4 regions of the Chryseobacterium sp. 2VB genome follow, and region 4 is predicted to be linked to each of the others. Evidence: riboswitches for the same ligand, from Rfam matches in the RefSeq annotation. Region 4 holds a riboswitch; each other region holds the start of a gene.
The links. A riboswitch is a leader RNA that binds a small molecule or an ion and turns the genes downstream of it on or off. The one in region 4 is predicted to bind cobalamin.

Region 1 (3,146 bases), on a different contig from region 4:
CTTTTAATATCTCCTGTCCTTCATTATTTTATATATGAACTCAGATTTAAAAGCGAATATTACTTTTATGCCAATTCAGGCTTTTCAAGGATGTTTCTCTGGACAGGAACAATAGTATCGGGGATTATTGTAAAAATTATAACATTATTTTTATGAGCAGACTGCATGTTGATAGCGTAACCAAATCTTTTAATGAGAGAAAAATTCTGCAGGATATTTATATAGGATGCGAAACAGGACAAATCATAGGCCTGCTGGGCAGAAATGGTGCTGGAAAATCAACATTATTAAAAATTATTTTTGGAACTGTCAGTAGTGATACCCAGTTTATAAGATACAATGACAAAGTTCTGAAAAGTATTTCCGACAGAAAAAACAGAATTGCTTACTTGCCACAAGATCTTTTTTTACCCAAAAATATAAAAATAAAAAACCTGGTTCCTCTTTTTTGTAATCAAAAGAATACTGAGCTGCTTTTTACATCAGAATTCGTACAGCCTTTCCTTCATGAAAAGCCTAAAAATCTTTCCAAAGGTGAACAGAGAATTATTGAAACTTTGATGATTATTTATTCTGAAGCTGATTTTGTTTTACTGGACGAACCTTTCCATAGCCTTTCTCCGAAAATTTCTGCAGCATTGAAAGCTGCAATCATTGAACAGTCTGCGTATAAGGGATTCATTATTTCTGATCATAATTATCAGGAAGTTCTTGATATTTCACACCAAATATTTCTTTTGCGTGAAGGCTATCTGAAACAAATACAAGATTTAAATGAACTGCAATGGTATAATTATCTTCCGAAAAGCATTTAATTTATATATTTGAGGGATCAAAAAATTTTCATGATGACTTTCATAAACAAAGCATTCTATTTATCCGCTTTCAGTATTTTATCTATTGCTTTTGTAAAAGGACAGACTAAAGTTCCTTTTGGAGTGGTAAAAGCTGAAGAAGGATATGCCAACGTACGTGTACATAAAGACGATTATCGAAAAATTGTAGATAAGATCCGTATGCGTAAAGGCGATGTATTCGTTTATGTAAAGCCAGCTCCTGGAGAAACAGAATGGATATGGATCAAATATCCTGAGAAACAGGATGACGACAAGCCTTTTGTGCGTTATGAAACTCTTGATAAAGAAGGAATGGTGAATAAAGGACGTATTGCCTATGTAGACCAGCTTCCCGCCTATACTCCATCCAGATCTAAAAACGGAAGATCCCTGATTTTCACAGACAATTCTGATCCTAAGATTCCTACTGCCCAAAGAAGCAAAGTGGTGATTGATATTTATCCTTCCAATGCAGGATACCGTAAAAAGGAAAAAGATGCAGATGGAAAAATTCTTACGATTGATAAAGTAAAACCATGGGGAATTGGAAATGATCTTCCTGAAGGAATGACCGAAATCAAATCCATCAGAGTGCAGCAGCCCGGAAGAGGTTCTGTTTTTGTAAGAGAGGCCATCAAAAACATGTTCCAGCCTACCATGGATTTTGAGAACATCGGAGTAACTTCTCTCGACAATGATAATATTTTCCTTTATATGATCAATGGTTCAGGAGAAAACAGATATACAACACTCTGGACAATTAAGAAGGGAAGAGTAATCAGCCAGATTATTTATCATAATCCGGAATAAATTCATTATTTTTGCATTCGAAAAGTTTTTACGCTTATTCATCACAGAAATTGGTTCTGCATCACTGCAGATTAAAAGGGAACCGTGTGAAAATCACGGACTGTCGCGCAACTGTAAAGTAACTGAAGTCTTTATCAAAGATCCACTGTGCGAGGCATGGGAAGGAGATAAATGATGTTACAAGTCAGGAGACCTGCCTTTTTCTTAAACATGTAACTTTCGCGATTTGAAGTTGTATTGATCTGATGGATTGTTTCAGGAGTTCTATCAATTCCTGTCATTATTCTGTTGTTTTAGTATCCTTTCATTTCGCTTTAATTAATAATGATATATGACTACAGAAGAAAGAATTGAAGCATCCGAAACCAGAATCTTTAAAGCGGTTTTTCCTAACACAACCAATCATTACGATACCCTTTTTGGAGGTACTGCGATGCAGCTGATGGATGAAGTAGCTTTTATCACCGCAACCCGTTTTGCCAGAAAAAGAGTGGTAACCGTGAGCAGTGATAAAATTGATTTCAAAAAACCTATTCCTGCCGGAACTATTGTGGAACTGATCGGAAAAGTTTCATACGTGGGAAAAACCAGTATGAAGGTGAATGTTGAAATTTACACTGAACAGATGTACTCCTATGAAAGAGAAAAAGCTATTGTAGGTGATTTTACTTTTGTAGCCATCGACGAATTCAAAAAACCAATCCAGATACTATAAATTATAAAAAATTCGGGCGGCCTTTGGCCGCCCGAAGCTTTAAATATTTTCATTGACATTATTTCAATACCTTTTCTGTTTCCAGACTTCTGTTCAATAAAAGTTCAAAAGCCTCTCCCATTTCGTCTGATGCTCTGCTGATTGCATTTTCAAGCATATTCCGGATCTGTCTTTCCGTCACTCCGGCTTCTGTCCAGCTCTTTCCTGTAGTATGGGAATTTAAAATAAACGGCATAATTCTATCGATTCCACAGGCAAAAATAGCATCCGGAGTTTTCTCTTCTTCAAACTCGAGCCACAGGTTAAAAAATTCTGTACGTAAAGGCTCATCCAGAATTCCAAAGATCTTTTGGGCTGAAGCTTTTTCTCTTTCAAATTTCCCTACCATAGCTTTTTCATCAAAAATAAAAGTGTCTCCGGCTTCTATTTCCACAAGATCATGAATGGAAAGCATTCTTATCACTCTTAACAAATCAATATCAGCCCGGTTTTTAGCATATGGATAAAGGATCTGGGCAAGAATAATGATCTGCCAGGAATGTTCAGCCGTATTCTCTCTCCGGGAATCGTCTGCATTATAATTTCTTCGTTGTACATTTTTAAGCGCATCTACTGCCAGAATAAAATCTATCTCTTTCTGAATTTTCATCTTACTTTTTATTTCTGTTATATTGATCTGCCGGATATACCTTTGTTCTGGTAATCCATTTATTATTGATCTTTTCTTTCGTTATAACCTTTACCTGATCCTCATTGGTCATATCTTCCTCTTTTTCCAGCACTCT
Region 2 (3,146 bases), on a different contig from region 4:
ATCCAAGATTCATCATCAGCCAGCGGAACATGCTTCCGTTCGGAGCTGCCACAATTTTATCCTGTACTTTATTGTAGTAACCGTCTACTTTAGCATAAAATGTTTTAAGGAAACGGTTGTTATAATTCTTCTGATAAGTAAATCCTACATCATATTGATTGGTGAATTCCGGTTTCAGGTAGGTATTTCCGATATTGGTATAATACAAATCATTGAAGGTTGGAAGTCTGAAAATTCTTTTATAGAAAGCCCTTAGAGTAAGCTCCGGAATTTTTTCCGGCTGATAGCTCATAAACACCGCAGGTGTCCACTCTCTGGCATCTCCCGGTCTTTTATTTTTTCTTACTTCTTCAAAAGTAAAGGTTCCTAAAAGGCTTCCCATAATTTTGAATCTGTTCAACTGATAGGTTGTTGCTAATGCGACCAATGTAGTGTAGCGGGTAGGATAAGAAAAGTTATCCAGATTCGCGTCCAGATTATTGTACTGAAAATCTCCACTCAGGCTGACATCCCAATTGGGAGTGATTGAGTAAATATTGGAAGAGGAAAGATAAAGTTCCCTTTGGATATAGGTGTTATCGGTATAAATAATAGACTGCGAACGAACTGTGTCCATGAAATGGGTATAATCGTAAGCAAATTTTGCTTTAAGCTGTGTTTCAAATTTCGGGAACAGTTTTTTTCTCAGATTGGCCTGTACGAAATAATTTTCATCTGAAAGTCTCGCTCCTCTTCCGCCAAAGCGACCATTCACAATGGGAGCCGGCATTCCACGATCTGAAATATAACCATACCCTCTGATATTCCAGCTTCCATTATTTAAAGTTCCGTTGAAAGAAGTTTCAAACCGTTTTGCTTTGATATCTGAGTCCTGTCTTTTAGCGATGGTATCGTACGCCTGCTGCCCATCAGGATATTTCTTCGCGTACCGGAACCTGTAAATTCCGTCACTCTGCATAAATTCTCCGCTGAAGCTGGCAGAAATCTTGTCTGAAATTTTCTGTTCCAACCGGAATGAAGGATTAAAGAGATCAATAGATGCACTTTTTGCTCTTATCACCAAATTGGTTTTTCTTGGTCCTTTAAATATGGGTGTTTTAGGCTGTAAATAGATAGACCCCGAAGAGCCAAAGTCCTTTGCTGGCTGAAAAATTTCACTTTTCTGTCCGTTATACAACGATATTTCTTCCAGATCATCCAAAGAGTACCTCCCCAGATCTACCAGTCCGTTTTGAGCATTTCCTAATTGAATTCCATCATAAAAAACCCCTACATGCTGGCTTCCCATGCTTCGGATGTTGATGGTTTTCAAACCACCCAATCCTCCGTAATCTTTAATCTGAACGCCTGAAAAATACCGTAGTGCATCTGCAACAGAATGGCTGTTCAGTCTTTCCAGCTGTTCTCCCTGCAGGGTTTGTGCCGGAAGGATTTCTTTAAAATTCTTTTTATAAAGGTTGATTCCTTTAATGGTCTCTTCCTGAAGACTGTCTTTTTTCTTGGTTTGGGAAAACAAAAGTTGAGATGTGATCACCAATATTGTGAAAACAGCTTTATGAATTGCAGAAGTAGTTAGTTTTGCCGCCATTAGCTCATTTAAGGTAATGAAGACGCTAATGGGTATAAGAATACAACGACAAAGCACAGCGGTCACTGCACAGAATCATTGATGTCCTAAGCTTTATTCCACGAAAGCGTCAAACGATTATTGTCTGGCAGGTCTTCTGACTTACTCCATTTTTGAAATCCTTCCCATTAAAAAATAGTGGATATATTCTTCAAAAACTTTGGTGCGGAGCTTACAGCAGCGGGTCTGTCCCGGATTTTCACCGGATTCCCTTTTAAGAGCTTTTTACGGCTCACCAAATTCCGGCAAAGATAAATAATTATTCCTAATCCCCAACTAAAATCATGATTTATAAACAATTAAAGCTCCCGAAGGAGCTTTAACATGATTTCAACAAGGGTTTCTTTTTAAATTCCAATATTCAGAAAAATACTGAATCTTGATTTGGCTTCAATATCTCCTCCCGCCAGGCGCGTGTACATGGGAAGCATGACTTCACTTCCCAGGCTCAGCTTTTTATAAGAGGCTTCAAAACCTAATTTTCCGTACAAAGCACTTCCTGCAGTGTTCGGCAATGCTTCATCAAACTGTTTATTCTGAGCATAAACTTCTCCCTGAACTCCAGTTTTTACAGAGAATATAGATTTTTCATTTCCTGCAACCTGATAAAAACCTGTTGCTGCATAGTTCCATTGGTTTCCAAAACGGTAATTTTTCCTGTTCTCTGTTTTAATGGTATAATCTGTATTCACCAGTACGGCTACTTTATTTTTCTGAAACTTATAATTCAAAGCCGCCTGATAATCCCAGCTTCCGGTTCCCAGCTGAAAGCTTGGGTTGACACCGGATGCTCCTTTTTCATCAAACTTCCCTAGTGGAATTTTCACTCCCAGCCCTCCGCTCAGATAATGGAAATTATCTTTGGAACTCATCAACTGGTAAATTCCCATCAGGTTTAAATCTCCTATTCCATTGATTCTGACATCTCCCTGCATGGTTTTCTTTTTATGAAAATGGAATGGAAGGCTCGCATAAACACTCAGTTTTTTAGTCAGTGGAATTTTCCCCCAAAGTTGCAGCGTATTGAAATACTGATCCTGGGTAAGATCTTTTACAAATAAGTTCTCTTTCGCTTTATAATGCTGCGCAAAGTATTTGATCCCGATAAACTGCGGATTCAGTAAAGATTCAAAGCCGGAAGATCCGTTTCCTGCTGCACAGCCGCAAGCATCACAGTCATCATCAAAATCGAATCTGTTAAGCGTTTCGGGAGCAATATAAGCACTGTCTCTGATGGTTTTTGCCTGATACTGACTAAACACGATCAAACTTACTATCAATATAATCTTCTTCATGTTTTTTATAAATTATTCTGCAAATTTTGGATTGGATATAAAACTTTTATCCGATAATGTTTTCAGGAACGCAATGATCGATTGTTTTTCCTGGCTGTTCATAGCAATTCCTATGTGACCATTCTGTTTAAGCTGAGGATCAAGATTGGCATTATCTTCCACCTGATCCGAATAGAAATTAAGTACCGCTTCTAAGGTGTAAAATCTTCCGTCATGCATATAAG
Region 3 (3,146 bases), on a different contig from region 4:
TATAGTAGGTATTGGTTAGATTATTCACTTTAAACCCTAAGGTATATTTTTTTGCTAAGGTGGTAGAAACTCCCATATTTAAAAGAAAATAAGGATCTATAGCTTCTGATCTCTTTTCATCACTTGTGGTGTAGGTAACACCGTTCAGCTGTCCCTGTGCATAAAACCTGAAGAAACCATATTCGTAATCTATACCGGCATTTCCCCTGTGCATGGGAACGTAAGGTCTCTGCATCTTCGTTTCTTTATCGATAGCTTTTGCATAATAATATGCTGCATTGGCTCTGAATTTATGATTTCCCCAGTGCTTGCTGAAAGACAACTGAGATTCCAGCCCGTAAGATTCGGATTTATTGACATTGTATGCCTGCCAGTATCCCATAGCCGTTGGAAGCCATACAATAAGATCTGTGATGTTCATATAGTAGGGAGACAGAGTAAGTTTGAAATCTCCCGCTTTGAACTCATTGGTCATATCCACCTGAGTAGAGGTTTCCGGTCTCAGATCTTTATTTCCTCCCGGTTCATAATAAATATCATTAAATGAAGGATATCTGAAGTTTTTGGATACGTTAATACTCAGATCATACCATTTTGCGGCGTTCCATTTTCCGGAGAATGAATACATAAAAGGAGACTTTACATCTTCTACAAAATCTTTTTTGAATCCTCCTTCAAAACGCAGATCTTTTGTTGCAAAATACCGCAATAATCCTGAAACAGAACCTATATTCCTGCTGACATTGGATATTCCGCTCTCGTACCCTTCTCCTTTATTAATCTGAAATTCTCCGATGATATTAAAATTCCATTTTGAATTCAGGAAATAATTAAAATCATTTTTAAAGATATAATTCTTCCCGGTTCCTCCACTGGATTTAGGCTGGCTTAACGAACCGAAATACTGAAAATTCTCTTCCGTGTAGGCTGCTTTAAGGGAATTGCTGAACTTCGCTTTGTTCCAGTCCCAAGAAAGAAGACTTCTTACACTTTGAGTTGTATATTTTGTTTTTGTTCCCGTTTCCTCATACACAGGATAATGCTGTGAAGAATCAAAAAACTGGCTTTGCCACGAAACCTTATGATCGTTTGTAATTTTATAGGATGCTCCTACATTGAATGTCGTATTGTAATAATTCCCGTTTCTGTTGATGTAATTCAGATCGCTTACCTTATAATCATTTTCACTTACAGAATAATTTCCGGAGGCTTTAAAACTGAACTTATCATTGCTGTAAGACCCTTTCACAAAATTATTATAGGTATTAAAGGAAGCCACTTCAGAAAATAAAGAACCATGGAAACCTTTATTAAAATCAAGGGTATTATTCAGGTGAATACTTCCCCCGATGGCACCGCTTCCGTACACTACACTTCCTCCACCAGCTTTGATACCGATCTGATCATAGCCGAACAAAGCAATATTATTGATATCTCCCTGCCCTAAAAAATTAGAATTGATATTAATTCCGTTCCACACGAATGCAGTCTGCTGGGCGGTAGTTCCTCTAAAAGAAGGTGAAGACACGGCTCCGCGGCCATTTTCTTTAATAAAAACCTGCGACTGAAACCTCAGAAGCTCCGAAAGATTACCGGAGTTTTTTTCAGCATCTTCTGCTGTAATTGTTTTTACGGGATGAAAAAGTTTCACCCTGTTCATCTGGTTGTCGAAGACATAAATAGTGTCAATGGTTTTCTCTTGTCCAAAAAGAAAACACCCATAAGATGAAAAAAGCAGTACTAAAGATCTTTTTATATCCATACTTTTTTACTTTTCCTCCGAAAGCAATATGTTTTTTAATTATAATCCTGGCAGGTCTCCTGACTTTCGCATTCTGCTCCTTCCCGTTTTTACACAGTGGCGTTTTGCAGAAACTTGTGTTGCGATTTACAGTTGCGGGGACAGTCCGGGAGTTACACCCGATTCCCTTTTCATTCCAAAATACTGGAAACCAAAATTTTTGCAAAGATAGTTTTTTATATGTATTTGCCAAAAACCAGACTTTTCTATACAAAACATGCTATCCTTTTGTTATATACACAAAAAAGAACGGCCGCTTTCAATATTGAAAACAGCCATTCATCCCACTACTTTACTATTTATATATGTTACTTTTTAATAAATTTATAAGACTCCTGTTGTACTCCTTTTACGGAATATTGTAAAATATAATCTCCTTTTGACAGAGATGAAACATCAATCTGTCCTTCTACAGTATCCAATGATTTTACCTTTTGTCCAACCATATTATAAATTTCTGCTTTCTCTATTTTTCCTTTTCCTTTAAAATACAGGATGTCAGCCACTGGATTAGGATAGATACCTGTATTGTTTTTCTCTTTCACAGCATCACTCACCGATAAAAATTCAGAAGTATCCAGGTAAAAAGCAATCATCTGCCCTGAAGCATTCGTCCCTGCCCCGGCAATTTTCTTTCCGTCCTGTGAAATCGCAAGAGGAAGTCCCATTGTTACTCCATTAGTGGCAATTCCTAAAGATGCCGCATAATCATTCAGGTTAATTCTCCCGGCGGCAGAGGTCCAGATAAAGCCTTCTCCTGACATGGGAGGAGCCCCAAATGCTCTGTAATACCCGATCACTTTTTTCCCATCAGCAGAAATCCCGGTGGCACCTCCTTTGAAGCTGAAAGAAGCATTAGGATGCGTTATATAAGTAAGTCCGCTCACAGCATTCCATACATAAGGATTAGGGTTTGCCGAACCTATTATTGTATTTCCGTCTGCAGAAATTCCTCCTGCTTCTCCTACATGATTCCCATTATTATCTGTAATAAAACTTTCCACTCCATCCTGCCATTTTGCTCCGCTTCTTGTTCCGGTTGATTCATCCTGCCAGCCTACGATCACTGTTCCTGCTGCATTGATTGCGTTTGCTCTGGAGCTGCGTCCGGGAACTATACTTCCCAGATCTACCATTCCGTTTACTTCATCCCATTTCACAGCATGCGCATTCGCTGCGGTGAGAAAACCAAGACCAACTATAGTATTTCCATCAGTCGACATTCCCCAGGTAGAGCTTACGCTGCCATCCCATCCTGTAGGTACAAGCCCGCCTCTGTTTACCCATGTGGCCGTAGCGACATCATAGGTAGATATTTCATTGAATCCTGTTGCGGCATTGGTAA
Region 4 (3,146 bases):
TGTACCCAACCGTTTTTAGTGAATACAAATCCTTCCAACTGTTCCCCGAAATATTCCACCATGTCGTTTCGCTCAAATTCTCCATGAACCAATACATCAATTCCGATGTCTTCCTGCCAGCGGATTGTTCTCTGCGTTTCCTGTTTCAATAAAGTATCATATTGTTCTGCAGTAAGCTCTCCTTTTTTAAATTTTGCTCTCCAGCTTCTTACTTCTGTGGTTTGCGGGAATGATCCGATTGTAGTGGTTGGAAATAAAGGTAGCTGCAATACTTCCTGCTGTTCTTCTTTACGGATTTTGAAAGTATTTATTCTCTGAGCATCTTTTTCAGTAACTGAATTTACTCTCTGTTTTACCTGATCATTATGGATAAGAGAAGAAGTTCTTCTGCTTTCAATTGCTTTTTTATTTTCTTCAAATGCTTCAAGAACCTGTTCATTTTCCGTTCCGGATGCCAGTTGTTTAAGCGTTACGACTTCCTTTACTTTTTGTTTTGCAAAAGCCAGCCATTTTTTAATTTCAGGATTAAGACTGGTTTCAAAATCAAGGTCACAAGGTGAATGAAGCAATGAGCATGATGGTGCAATGAAAATCCTTTCAGATCCTAATTTTTCAACCGCTTTTCTGATGAAAGACAAGGATTTTTCATAATCATTTTTCCAGATATTTCTACCGTCAACCAATCCTAATGAAAGGTTTAAACTGTCCGGAATAACATTCAGAATATCATCCAGCTGCTCAGGATTTCTAACCAGATCAACATGCAATGTATTGACAGGAAGTGAAACGGCAAGTGAAGTATTGTCTTTTAATCCGTCAAAATAGGAAGCCACAATAAATTTCAGTTTCGGGAAACGTTTTCTGATTTCGGCATACACATAACGATAAGTTTCTTTGGCTTTCTCTGTTAAATCCAATGCCATAAAAGGTTCATCAAACTGAATCCATTCCGCACCCTGATCCTGAAGTTTGGTTAAAATCTCGGTATAGACTGGAAGAAGATTTACTGCCAAATCCAGCTTATCAAATCCCTCTTCTTTTTCTTTTCCTAATAACAGATAAGAAACCAGTCCGATAATCACCGGTTTTGCATTGATTCCCGCTTGTTTTGCTCCTGCAAATTCATTGAAAATTTTGTCTGAGCTCAGCTTAAACTGTTGATTTTTATAAAATTCCGGAACGATGTAGTGATAGTTGGTATCGAACCACTTGGTCATTTCCATGGCAGTGATATCCAATCCGTCTTTCTGATATCCTCTTGCCATAGCAAAGTAAAGATCCAGCTCAGTATTGTTTTTTTTAAGCACCACTTCATGGTACCTTGTTGGAATGGCACCTACGACAAGACTCATATCCAATACCTGATCATAATATGAAAAATCATTACATGGGATAAGATCTATTCCTGCTTCTTTCTGGATATTCCAGTTTTGACTGCAGAGAGTTCTTCCGGTGTTCAGAAGTTCTTCCAAAAGGATTTTACCTGACCAGTACTGCTCGCAGGCTTTTTTGAGTTCTCTTTTGCTACCAATACGCGGATAGCCAAGAATGTGAGTTTGCATTTTTTTAAACTTTTTAATTAAACTTATTGGGAAGTCCTTTACAATGCTTCGTTATGTTTTGCGGAAAAAGTTTCAGGAAATAGTGACATAGCAGACAATGTATTTCCCTTCAGAAGAAAATACAAAATCTGATACACCATCTGTATGACCCAAAGCTTCAGCCCGCGAAAGCATTGTCAATTCAGTAAAGGCAGGTCTCCTGACTTGTAACAGTTTCCGTCATCCTTCCCGCTTTTGGCAGTGGATCTGCAAGGACAGAAACTTTTGGTGTGTTTACTTACAGTTGCGCGACAGCTCGTGATTTTCACACGATTCCCTATTAATCTACCTTAAGTAAAACCTTTCCTGTTTGATGAAGTATCTGTAAAGAACTGTATTTTTACCTTTAACAAAGGTTATCAGTAAAAGTTTTTAATTTTGTGTAAAATTATTAATACAGAATAAAACCACAACTAGAAACAAATAATTAAGCAAATTAAACTTCAGGAATTAAAAATAAAAGCATATAATTCTTTATATTTGACTGTTTTAATCATTTAAAAGAATAATATTCTGTGGAACAACTCGATGATAAGGATGTACAGCTGCTCAGGCTCCTCCAGAAAAACGCCAAACTCACCGTTAAAGAGCTCGCTAAAGAAGTGAACCTTTCTACTTCACCGGTTTTTGAAAGGGTAAAAAGGCTTGAGCAGGAAGGTTTTGTTAAAAGATATGCAGCAGTTCTTGATGCTGAAAAACTGAACCGCGGATTTACGGTTTTCTGCCAGATCAAACTTAAAATTCACGACCGGTCTGTGGGGTATGATTTTGTAAAAGAAATTTTAGAAATTGAAGAAGTTGCGGAATGTTACAATATTTCCGGAGATTTTGATTTCCTTCTGAAAGTCCAGGTGCGGGATATGAAGCATTATCAGGATTTTGTATTTAACAAGCTGGGATCCGTAGATTCTATCGGCAGCACACACAGTACTTTTGTGATGGCTGAGGTAAAAAACAACCATGGACTGACGATATAGATTTCTTTTAAAGTTAACGCCGTCTGAGGATAAAAAAATCCGTCAATAATGACGGATACTATTATTATTTTGTTTTTTAGTACTTAATTGGCAGCCGGATCCCTAAGTTCTGTTGTTAAACCTATTGATTTTAACAGGTTCTTACTGTCGAAAAGCAATGTTGTATAATGTTTCCCTTTTTTAAAAACCAGTTTTGACCCTCCAGGAAATTCACTGTCTGCTCCTGATTTTTGTATTTTGGCATTGTACTTACCGAACTTCGTTTTACTGTCCTGTAATGTACTTTTATTCAGAACAAGACCAAAAGGAAGTCCTTCCACAATGACAGGTTTATTGTCTGAAGTCACAAAAAACATCTCATTGATACTATTGTCTTTTCCCAGGCTGCAATAAAGCTCCAGTCCTGTTTTCATAGGCCATTTTGCATATTTTTCTTCGTTGGCATCTTCATAAAAAACAGTTTTTACGTTCAACGCTTTTGAAATTTTATCCGGAGTCTGTGGGAATATGAATTCTAAGTTTTTGTTCAGTAAAGAGCCCAATGCGGCTGTTTTCTGTGAAAATGCAG

Region 1: it holds a riboswitch for cobalamin, as region 4 does, so the genes downstream of both, FFS26_RS18140 (acyl-CoA thioesterase) here and metE (5-methyltetrahydropteroyltriglutamate--homocysteine S-methyltransferase) in region 4, are expected to answer to the same signal.
Region 2: it holds a riboswitch for cobalamin, as region 4 does, so the genes downstream of both, FFS26_RS10405 (TonB-dependent receptor plug domain-containing protein) here and metE (5-methyltetrahydropteroyltriglutamate--homocysteine S-methyltransferase) in region 4, are expected to answer to the same signal.
Region 3: it holds a riboswitch for cobalamin, as region 4 does, so the genes downstream of both, FFS26_RS18855 (TonB-dependent receptor plug domain-containing protein) here and metE (5-methyltetrahydropteroyltriglutamate--homocysteine S-methyltransferase) in region 4, are expected to answer to the same signal.

Annotation. Positions count from the first base shown of each region.
Region 1 is NZ_SCNC01000024.1:23,778-26,923, forward strand. It holds gene FFS26_RS18130 (ATP-binding cassette domain-containing protein) at 153-815, shown strand; gene FFS26_RS18135 (hypothetical protein) at 846-1,646, shown strand; cobalamin riboswitch at 1,681-1,862, shown strand; gene FFS26_RS18140 (acyl-CoA thioesterase) at 1,978-2,361, shown strand; gene FFS26_RS18145 (HD domain-containing protein) at 2,420-3,010, opposite strand; gene FFS26_RS18150 (XAC2610-related protein) at 3,012-3,146, opposite strand, start outside.
Region 2 is NZ_SCNC01000009.1:25,868-29,013, reverse strand. It holds gene FFS26_RS10405 (TonB-dependent receptor plug domain-containing protein) at 1-1,588, opposite strand, end outside; cobalamin riboswitch at 1,697-1,882, opposite strand; gene FFS26_RS10400 (transporter) at 1,975-2,922, opposite strand; gene FFS26_RS10395 (cytochrome-c peroxidase) at 2,935-3,146, opposite strand, start outside.
Region 3 is NZ_SCNC01000026.1:30,507-33,652, forward strand. It holds gene FFS26_RS18855 (TonB-dependent receptor plug domain-containing protein) at 1-1,762, opposite strand, end outside; cobalamin riboswitch at 1,794-1,972, opposite strand; gene FFS26_RS18860 (T9SS type A sorting domain-containing protein) at 2,110-3,146, opposite strand, start outside.
Region 4 is NZ_SCNC01000002.1:451,240-454,385, reverse strand. It holds gene metE (5-methyltetrahydropteroyltriglutamate--homocysteine S-methyltransferase) at 1-1,562, opposite strand, end outside; cobalamin riboswitch at 1,734-1,921, opposite strand; gene FFS26_RS04080 (Lrp/AsnC family transcriptional regulator) at 2,117-2,578, shown strand; gene FFS26_RS04075 (hypothetical protein) at 2,662-3,146, opposite strand, start outside.